DNA from 2 places in the Brevibacillus sp. FSL K6-0770 genome. Region 1 is predicted to be linked to the other one. Evidence: riboswitches for the same ligand, from Rfam matches in the RefSeq annotation. Region 1 holds a riboswitch; the other holds the start of a gene.
What was found. A riboswitch is a leader RNA that binds a small molecule or an ion and turns the genes downstream of it on or off. The one in region 1 is predicted to bind glycine.

Region 1 (5,006 bases):
CTTTGAAAAAGAGCTGTCGCGTCTGGTGGCGAGGAAGCTGAAAAAGCTCGGCGTGGAAGTGCACACCGAAGCGCTGGCCAAAGGGGCGGAACAAACAGCCGAACAGGTCAGCGTCACCTATGCGGAAAAAGGCGAAGAGCGTCAGGCGACCGCTGACTATGTGCTCGTTACGGTTGGCAGACGGCCGAACATCGAGGGGCTGGGATTGGAAAAGCTCGCTGTCAAGCTGACAGAGCGCGGCTTCATCCAGATCGACCAACAGTGCCAAACGAGCATTCCGCACCTGTATGCGATCGGCGATCTGGTGGAAGGCCCGGCTCTTGCCCACAAAGCGTCGTACGAAGGCAAAATCGCGGCGGAAGCCATCGCTGGCAAAGACAGCAAGCTCACCGACAAAAAGATTCCCGCTGTCGTGTTCTCCGATCCGGAGATTGCCAGTGTGGGACTGACCGAGTCGGAAGCCAAAGAGCGCGGACACAAGGTGGCAGTTGGCAAGTTCCCTTATGCCGCGAATGGGCGGGCACTGTCTCTGAACGTCGGGGAAGGCTTCGTGAAGCTCGTGGGCGACAAGGAGACGGGGCTGCTGCTGGGAGCGCAGATTATCGGGCCGGAAGCGTCCAATCTGATCGGCGAGGTTGCCCTGGCGATTGAAAAAGGGCATACGCTGACAGATATTGCCGAGACGATCCACGCCCATCCGAGCCTGGGAGAAATCATCATGGAAGCGGCAGAAGGAGCGCTCGGGCACGGCATTCATCAACTGAACAAATAACTGCATATCGGCGGATGATGATCGTGGGAGAGACTGGCCGCACTGGCTGGCACCGAAGGAGCAAGTCCCAAAAACCCTTGGGATTAATCTCTCAGGTAAAGAGTACCACGATTGGACGCACCTCTGGAGAGCGCTGCACAAGCCACCCAAGGGGAAAGCTTCGCGAACCGAAGCCAAACTCTCAGGTAAAAAGGACAGAGGAAAGGTAGATTTTTTCCGAAAAAGGAGTCTATCTTTCCATTGTCCTTTTTTCGCGTTCGTACGCTTGGGAAAGGTAGCGAGCAAAAGTTGAAACGGGGGAGATATCGTGAGTTTGCAGGAGCGCGATCAAGAAATTTTTGCGGCGATGGAAGACGAGCGGCAGCGGCAGCATCAAACATTGGAGCTGATTGCTTCCGAGAACTTCGTCAGCGAAGAAGTGATGCAGGCGATGGGGTCCGTACTGACTAACAAATACGCGGAGGGCTACCCGGGAAAACGGTACTACGGGGGCTGCGAGCATGTCGATGTCGTCGAGCGTTTGGCGATCGAACGGGTGAGCAGCTTGTTTGGCGCAACGTACGCGAACGTGCAGCCGCACTCCGGGGCGCAGGCGAATACGGCCGTCTTTTTCTCCCTGCTTTCGCCCGGCGATACGATCATGGGGATGAATTTGTCCCACGGCGGGCATTTGACGCACGGCAGCCCTGTCAGCCTGTCGGGAAAATGGTTCAATGTCGTCGCTTACGGCGTGCGCGAAGATACGCACCGGATCGACTATGAAGAAGTCGAGGCTGTTGCATTGCGCGAACGGCCGAAGCTGCTGATTGCCGGAGCGAGCGCTTATCCGCGCCAGATCGATTTCGCCCGGTTCAAGGAAATCGCGGACAAAGTCGGAGCCAAGCTGATGGTGGACATGGCGCACATCGCCGGACTGGTCGCCGCAGGCTTGCATCCTTCGCCCGTTCCACACGCAGATGTCACGACGAGTACGACGCACAAAACATTGCGCGGCCCGCGCGGCGGCATCATCCTGACGAACGACGAAGAAATTTTCAAAGGGATCAACAAAGCCATTTTCCCGGGCATCCAGGGCGGGCCGCTCATGCATGTGATCGCCGCCAAGGCAGTGTCCTTCAAAGAAGCGTTGCAGCCGAGCTTCGTCACCTACGCGCAGCAAGTGGTGAAAAACGCCGCGGCATTGGCGGAGACGCTGAAAAGCGAAGGGGCGACGCTCGTGTCCGGGGGAACGGATAACCATCTGGTCTTGCTCGATGTGCGGCCGTGGGATTTGACAGGCAAAGAAGCGGAGCATCTGCTGGAGGCGGCAGGCATTACGGTGAACAAAAACACGATTCCGTACGATACGGCAAGTCCGTTTGTGACGAGCGGCGTGCGAATCGGCACGGCTGCGATTACGACCCGCGGCATGAAGGAAGCGGATATGGAGACGATTGGCCGGGCGATTGCCGCTGTGCTCAAAGAAAAGGGCAGCGAAGCGACGACCGCCAGGGTGAAAAGCGAAATTCGCGGGCTGTGCGAATCGTATCCGCTGTATCAACAGCTCGCAGTGAGGTAAGCAGGAGGAGCGACGATGGTATACAACAGCTGCTTTGATATTATCGGGCCGATCATGGTTGGCCCTTCCAGCTCGCATACAGCGGGAGTCGTCACGATCGGAAAATTCGTCCGCGATTTTCTCGGCGGCGAAATCGAGTCAGCGACGATTGTGTTTTACGACTCTTTTTCGGAAACGTACAAAGGGCACGGGACAGACAAGGCAGTGGTCGGCGGCTTGCTCGGGATGGACACGGATGACAGCCGGATACGCGTAGCGCTGGAGCTGGCAGCGGCGAAAGGGCTGCAGGTCGTATTCGAAAAGCGGGGCGACTGCCCGTACTACGATCATCCCAATACCGTCATGATCCAGGCCCGCACAGCACGCGATATCGCCGTCATCGGCGGCGTCTCGCTCGGCGGCGGCATCTCGAAAGTGTTTTACGTGAACGAGTTCGCTGTCGATATTCCGTTGAACGCGCCGTACGATCTGGATGACTTGCGCAACAAGCTTTGGCACAATACACGCTGCGAGGCTGCGGTAGGGGGAGCATAGCATGGACTTTACTTCAATGACAGAGCTGCTCGCTCTCTGTGAATCGACCAACAGGAGCATAGCAGAAGTGATGGTGGCCCGCGAGAGCGCGAAAAGCGGGCGGTCGGAGCAGGAGATTGTGGAAACGATGAAGCTGCGGCTCGTCCGGATGAAAGAGGCGATCGATCAGGGAGTGTCCGATCAGTCCCTCGCCCCAAGCGGCATCTCGGGCGGCGATGCCTACAAGCTGGAGCGCTACCTGGAAAAAGGGGAGCAGCTGACAGGGCCGATTGTCGGGGATGCGATGAAGTTCGCTTTTGCCACCTCGGAAATGAACGCCCGCATGGGAATCATCGTCGCGACGCCAACAGCGGGCTCGGCAGGAATCTTGCCCGGCTGCCTGTTTTCGCTGCACGAAAATCAAAAATATACGTTTGAGCATCTGGTGATGGGGCTGTTCACGGCAAGCGCCATCGGCTATGTGATCGCCAACCGCGCGTTTATTTCGGGTGCTGCGGGAGGCTGCCAGGCAGAAGTTGGATCTGCAACAGCGATGGCTGCTGCCGCGCTCGTCGAGATCAAGCAAGGGACGCCGCGCCAGGCGGTTCATGCGGCTGCCATCGCCTTGAAATCGTTGCTCGGGCTTGTCTGCGATCCGGTTGCAGGCTTGGTGGAAGTGCCGTGCATCAAGCGCAACGTGATCGGTTCTTCCATCGCCTTTTCCGCAGCCGATATCGCGCTGGCTGGCATCGAAAGCCAGATTCCGTGCGATGAAGTGATCGGAGCGATGTACGAGATCGGAAAAAAAATGCCCCGCGCCTACCGCGAGACGGCTCTCGGCGGACTTGCCGTGACGCCAACCGGAGAGGCGGTCAAAGAGAGAATCATGAAATGAAGACGAAGGGATGAGGCTGGATGCAAGCTCAAGCTTTGAAACGAACGCCGCTCTACCCGCTCTACGCCCAGCACGGCGCCAAGGTAATCGACTTTGGCGGCTGGGAGTTGCCTGTGCAGTTCAGCAGTATTATCGAAGAGCATCACACGGTACGGACGAAGGCAGGACTGTTCGATGTGTCCCATATGGGTGAGGTCATGATTGAAGGCCCTGACGCCAGCGCGTTTGTCCAGTCGCTGATTACGAACGACGTGACGACGCTGCAAACGAATCAGGCGCTGTACGCGGCGATGTGCTACCCGGATGGCGGCACAGTGGACGATCTGCTTGTCTACAAGCAGGGCGAGCAAAAATTTTTGCTGGTGATCAACGCGTCCAACATCGACAAAGACGTAGACTGGATCGTCTCGCATGCCAAAGGCGAGGTCACGGTCGAAAATGTGAGCGACGCGACGGCTCAACTGGCGATTCAAGGCCCGCTTGCCGAGCAGGTGCTGCAACGGTTGACCGCAACTGACCTGTCGCAAATCCGCTATTTCTGGTTCCAGCAAGACGTGGATGTCGCGGGCATCAAGGCGCTCGTATCGCGCACAGGCTACACCGGAGAAGACGGCTTCGAGCTGTACGTGTCTGCGGCAGATGCGCCTTCTCTCTGGGAAAAAATTTTGGCGGAGGGCAAAGCAGACGGCGTGCTGCCGTGCGGACTGGGCGCGCGGGACACGCTGCGTTTTGAAGCAAGACTGCCTCTGTACGGGCAAGAGCTGGGGGCCGACATCACGCCGCTTGAAGCCGGGATCGGCTTTGCCGTGAAGCTGCAAAAGGAACAGGACTTCATCGGCAAAGAGGCGCTGCAAAAGCAAAAAGCAGCAGGCGTGCCGCGCAAGCTCGTCGGCGTCGAACTGATCGGCAGAGGGATTCCGCGCCCAGGCTATCCTGTGTTTGCGCAAGAAGCAGGGGAGCAGGATGAGCCGATCGGCTACATCACCTCTGGCACGCAATCCCCGACATTGAAGAAAAACTTGGGGCTGGCGCTGATCCGCGCAGAGTACGCAGCTGTAGACACGCCGCTTGCTGTGGAGATTCGCGGAAAGCGGGTCGAGGCGGTAACGGTCAAATCCCCTTTTTACAAACGCTAAAAAATCAGGAAACGGATGAATCCGAATACGAACGAGTCAAAGGAGATCAGGACATGAGCAAAGTCGTCAAAGGTTGGTTGTACAGCAGGGAACACGAATGGGTCGAGGTGCTGAGCGAAACGAGAGTGCGCG
Region 2 (5,006 bases), 830 kb from region 1:
CGATTTCTTCGCGCAATTTTTCGCTGTTTTTCGATTGGCGCTTTCCCTCGACGTAATTGGTGGAAAACGACGTCGAGTGGCCCAGATGCCCCGGTTTGAGCAAATTGATCAGGTTGTACAGCTCGTCCATCTCGTTCTGGATAGGGGTGGCGGTGAGCAGCAAACAGTATTTTTTGCGAATTTCCTTCACGAATTGATAGTTTCGGGTTCGCTTGTTTTTGAGCTTGTGCGCTTCGTCGATAATGAGCATGTCGTAGTCGATATCGAGCACATGGCGGCGATGCGGGTCGCGTTTGGCCGTGTCGATGGAAGCGACGACGACTTCGTGCTGACGCCACATGTACTCTTTTTTTTGCGCGACGGCAGGAATGCCGAATTTTTGTTGCAGTTCTTTTGTCCACTGAATGACGAGAGAGGCGGGAACGAGGACGAGAATTTTTTTCGCCAAGCCTCTGACCATGTATTCTTTCATGATCAACCCTGCCTCGATGGTCTTGCCCAATCCGACTTCATCCGCGAGAATCGCGCGGCCGCGCATGTCATTCAGCACGCGTTCCGCCGTCTGGAGCTGATGGGGAAAAGGCGAGAGCAGCGGCAAGTAGTTCAGGCATTGCAAAGAATCGAACTCGCGAACCGCCATCGCTTCTTCTGCTTCCAGCGCCAGCTTGAACAGCTCCCACTTGTCCCATGGACCATCTTCGTGCAGCCGCTCGGTCAGCGGCGATATCCAGCTCGTGTCAAATGAAACAGGAACATTCGGCATATACGTTACTCCTTTACACAGCTCTGCCATAACTTTCATGCGTTTTAATAAAAAACTTAACATTATGGGTAATGTTCATCACTTTGTTAAGTATTTCTTGATCTGACTGTTAATTTGCATATTTTCAACTGTCGACTCTCATGGTAGGATATAGAGGAAGTTCGTTCATTAGTATGGAAATCATAGCAAAAACTTATGTATGACCATCTAACCAACGCGAATGATAGTAGCAGGGAGAGACTGCGTGAACCACTGCAGCGCCGAAGGAGCAAGCCGGTAACGGTGAATCTCTCAGGCAAAAGAACCTCTACTGGACGCAACTCTGGAGAGAGCTCGCATGTCGAGCCACCAAAGGGGAAACTTGCAAGCCCGGTGATCCCCGCCGAGCTTGATTGGCAAGGTAACTCTCAGGTACCAAGGACAGAGGAGGAGAAATGGGCACCTTTCTTTTGGTGTACCCGTTTTTTCGCCTCTGTTTTTTCATGGGGAAAAATGCCGACTATCTGCCTTTAGGAGGTGCCACACATGTCCAATCTGAAAAGAACGCCACTGTTTGATTCCTATGCAAAATACGGCGCCAAAACAATCGACTTCGGCGGTTGGGAGCTGCCTGTACAGTTTTCCAGCATTGGTCAGGAGCATGAAGCTGTTCGCACGAAAGCAGGTTTGTTTGATGTATCCCACATGGGAGAGGTGGACGTAAAAGGCGAGAGCGCGCTCGAATACTTGCAGCGCGTGACAACCAACGACGTTTCCAAGCTGGCAGTGGGACAAGCTCAATACAGCGTGCTTTGCTACCCGGACGGCGGTACGGTCGACGATTTGCTCGTTTACAAATACGCAGACGACCATTACCTGCTTGTCATCAACGCTGGCAATATTGACAAAGACTATGCATGGCTGCAGGAGCACCTGATTCCGGGCGTCACGATCGAAAATATCTCGCCGCAAACGGCGCAGATTGCGATCCAGGGGCCTTTGGCTGAATCGATTTTGCAAAAGCTGACCCAAACGGATCTGTCCCAAATCGGCTTTTTCCGTTTTGAGCGCGATGTAGAGGTTAGCGGTATTCCGGCATTGGTATCCCGTACAGGCTACACGGGCGAAGATGGCTTCGAGATTTACCTGGCTGCGGATCGTGCGGCAGAGCTGTGGGACGCCCTGCTTGAAGCAGGCAAAGAAGACGGTCTGGTTGCTTGCGGACTGGGGGCGCGTGACACGCTGCGCTTTGAAGCCAAGCTGCCACTGTACGGTCAGGAACTGAGCAAGGACATTACACCGATCGAAGCGGGTATCGGCTTCGCGGTGAAGGTAGATAAAGCAGTGCCGTTCATCGGCCAAGAGGTGTTGAAAGCGCAAAAAGAAAACGGCGCGCCTCGCAAGCTGGTAGGGATCGAGATGATCGATCGCGGCATTCCGCGCACGCACTATCCGGTCTATGTCGGAGAAGAGCTGGTAGGAGAAGTGACCACAGGGACACAATCCCCGACCTTGAAGAAAAACGTTGGTCTGGCCCTGGTCAAAAGCGAGCACACGGCGATTGGCACAGAGGTTGAAGTGGAAATTCGCGGAAAACGACTGAAAGCTGTTGTTGTTGCCGCTCCTTTTTATAAACGTGCGAAATAACCAAGCATAAGCCCACAATACATCCTATTTGAGGAGGACAACGTTCGTGAAATACCGCTACCTGCCCCAAACTGATCAGGACAAGCGCGAAATGCTCGAAACTCTGGGCATTTCCAGTGTAGAAGAACTGTTTGCAGACATTCCGGAAGAGGTGCGTTTCAAAGGTGCGCTGAACATTCCAGAAGCTCTGTCCGAGCCTGATCTGGTCAAATACTTCACTCGCCTGGCTAACAAAAACGTCAACTTCAGCACACACGTCAACTTTTTGGGTGCTGGCGTTTATCAGCACTATGCGCCAAGCACAGTCAACCACATGCTGCTCCGCGGAGAATTTTTCACGGCTTATACGCCTTACCAGCCTGAAATCAGCCAAGGCGAGCTGCAAGCGATTTTTGAATTTCAGACAATGGTGTGTGAACTGACAGGAATGGAAGTAGCGAACTCCTCCATGTACGACGGAGCGACTTCCTTGGCAGAAGCGGCTATGATGGCGGCTGGTCACACTGGCAAAAAGCGCGTCATCGTTTCCCGCGCGGTGCATCCGGAAGCGCGCGGCGTTCTGAAAACATATGCGTACGGTCAAGGCGTAGAACTGGTTGAAGTCGGCATCAACAGCGATGGCGTAACCGACACACAAGCTCTGGAAGCGCTGATTGACGAAAACACAGCGGCTGTGATCGTGCAATATCCTAACTTCTTCGGAAACGTGGAAGACTTGGCAGCAGTTGAGCCGATTGCTCATGGCAAAGGCGCCCTGTTCGTCGTTTCTTCCAACCCGCTTGCACTGGGCGTATTGGAAGCGCCAGGCAAACTGGGCGCTGACATCGTAGTAGGCGACATGCAACCGTTCGGTATCCCGGCATCGTTTGGCGGACCGCACTGCGGATATTTTGCGACGACGAGCAAGCTGATGCGCAAAATGCCAGGACGCATCGTCGGGCAAACGAAAGACGAGAACGGCAAGCGCGGTTTCGTACTGACGCTGCAAGCTCGTGAACAGCATATCCGTCGTGAAAAAGCGACTTCGAACATTTGCTCCAACCAGGCGCTGTTGGCACTGGCGGCTGCGATCACCCTGACTGGACTCGGAAAACAAGGCGTACAGGAAATGGCGATGATGAACCTGCAAAAGGCGCATTACGCGAAGCAAGCCCTGCAAGCCAAAGGGCTGGAAGTCGTCTTTACTTCCCCGTTCTTCAACGAGTTCGTGGTCAAGCTGTCCAAGCCAGTAGCAGAAGCCAACAAGCAACTGCTCCAGGCAGGAATCATCGGCGGCTACGATCTGGGGCTGGATTACCCTGAATTTGCAGGCCACACCTTGCTCGCAGTAACCGAGCTTCGGACCAAGGAAGAAATCGACACATTGGCGGCTGAATTGGAGGCGATCACACGTGCGTAACGACCAGGAGAAAGCACTGATTTTTGAAATGAGCAAACCGGGCCGTGTGGGCTACAATCTGCCGGCATTGGATGTACCGGAAGTAGAGGTCGCAAGCCTTTTGCCAAAGCACCTCATTCGTGAAACCCCTGCTGAATTGCCAGAGGTATCCGAGCTGCAACTCGTTCGCCACTACACCGAGTTGTCCCGTCGCAACCACGGGGTAGACAACGGCTTCTACCCGCTCGGTTCTTGCACGATGAAATACAATCCGAAAATCAACGAAGACGTGGCTCGCTATGCCGGCTTCGCGCAAACTCACCCGTACCAGCCGGAAGAAACCGTACAAGGCGCACTGGAGCTTTTGTACAACCTGCAAGAAGAACTGGCTGAAATCACCGGAATGGACGCCGTTACCCTGCAACCGGCTGCCGGAGCGGCAGGCGAGTGGACGGGTCTGATGATGATCCGCGCTTACCATGAAAGCCGTGGAGAAGCTCACCGTACAAAAGTAATCGTGCCGAACTCCGCGCACGGTACAAACCCGGCGTCTGCGGCTGTAGCAGGTCTGGATACCGTTACGATTGCTTCTGACGAGCGCGGTCTGGTAGACATTCAAGCTCTGCGCGATGCGGTTGGCTCTGACACGGCAGCGCTCATGCTGACCAACCCGAACACGCTCGGTCTGTTCGAGGAAGACATCGTCGAGATGGCGAAAATCGTCCACGAAGCAGGCGGCTTGCTGTACTACGATGGAGCCAATGCGAATGCGATCCTCGGCATTGCCCGTCCAGGCGACATGGGCTTTGACGTCGTGCATCTCAACTTGCACAAAACATTTACCGGACCACACGGCGGCGGCGGCCCAGGTGCTGGACCAGTCGGCGTGAAAAAGGTTCTCGAACCATTTTTGCCAACGCCAATCGTGGCGAAAAAAGAAGACGGCAGCTTCTACTGGGACAGCAACCGTCCGGAATCGATCGGCCGCGTAAAAGGCTACAACGGAAACTTCGGCATTCTCGTTCGCGCTTACAGCTACATCCGCACGATGGGTCCGGAAGGTTTGCTGCAAGTTTCGCAAAATGCGGTGCTCAGCGCCAACTACATGATGCGTCGTCTCGCTACGGCGTACAACCTGCCGTTTGACCGCGTCTGCAAGCACGAATTTGTCTTGTCTGGCGTGAACCAAAAGAAACTCGGCGTGCGCACGCTGGATATCGCAAAACGTTTGCTCGACTT

Region 2: linked by a shared signal. The riboswitch ahead of gcvT (glycine cleavage system aminomethyltransferase GcvT) and the one ahead of glyA (serine hydroxymethyltransferase) in region 1 are both predicted to bind glycine.

The regions. Positions count from the first base shown of each region.
Region 1 covers NZ_JBBOBQ010000001.1:1,494,991-1,499,996, forward strand. Annotated here, with positions in the region: gene lpdA (dihydrolipoyl dehydrogenase) at 1-772, shown strand, start outside; glycine riboswitch at 787-890, shown strand; glycine riboswitch at 893-973, shown strand; gene glyA (serine hydroxymethyltransferase) at 1,077-2,330, shown strand; gene NST23_RS07415 (serine dehydratase beta chain) at 2,346-2,864, shown strand; gene sdaAA (L-serine ammonia-lyase, iron-sulfur-dependent, subunit alpha) at 2,866-3,738, shown strand; gene gcvT (glycine cleavage system aminomethyltransferase GcvT) at 3,759-4,874, shown strand; gene gcvH (glycine cleavage system protein GcvH) at 4,928-5,006, shown strand, end outside.
Region 2 covers NZ_JBBOBQ010000001.1:2,326,895-2,331,900, forward strand. Annotated here, with positions in the region: gene NST23_RS11375 (DEAD/DEAH box helicase) at 1-763, opposite strand, end outside; glycine riboswitch at 984-1,080, shown strand; glycine riboswitch at 1,081-1,197, shown strand; gene gcvT (glycine cleavage system aminomethyltransferase GcvT) at 1,289-2,389, shown strand; gene gcvPA (aminomethyl-transferring glycine dehydrogenase subunit GcvPA) at 2,436-3,788, shown strand; gene gcvPB (aminomethyl-transferring glycine dehydrogenase subunit GcvPB) at 3,781-5,006, shown strand, end outside.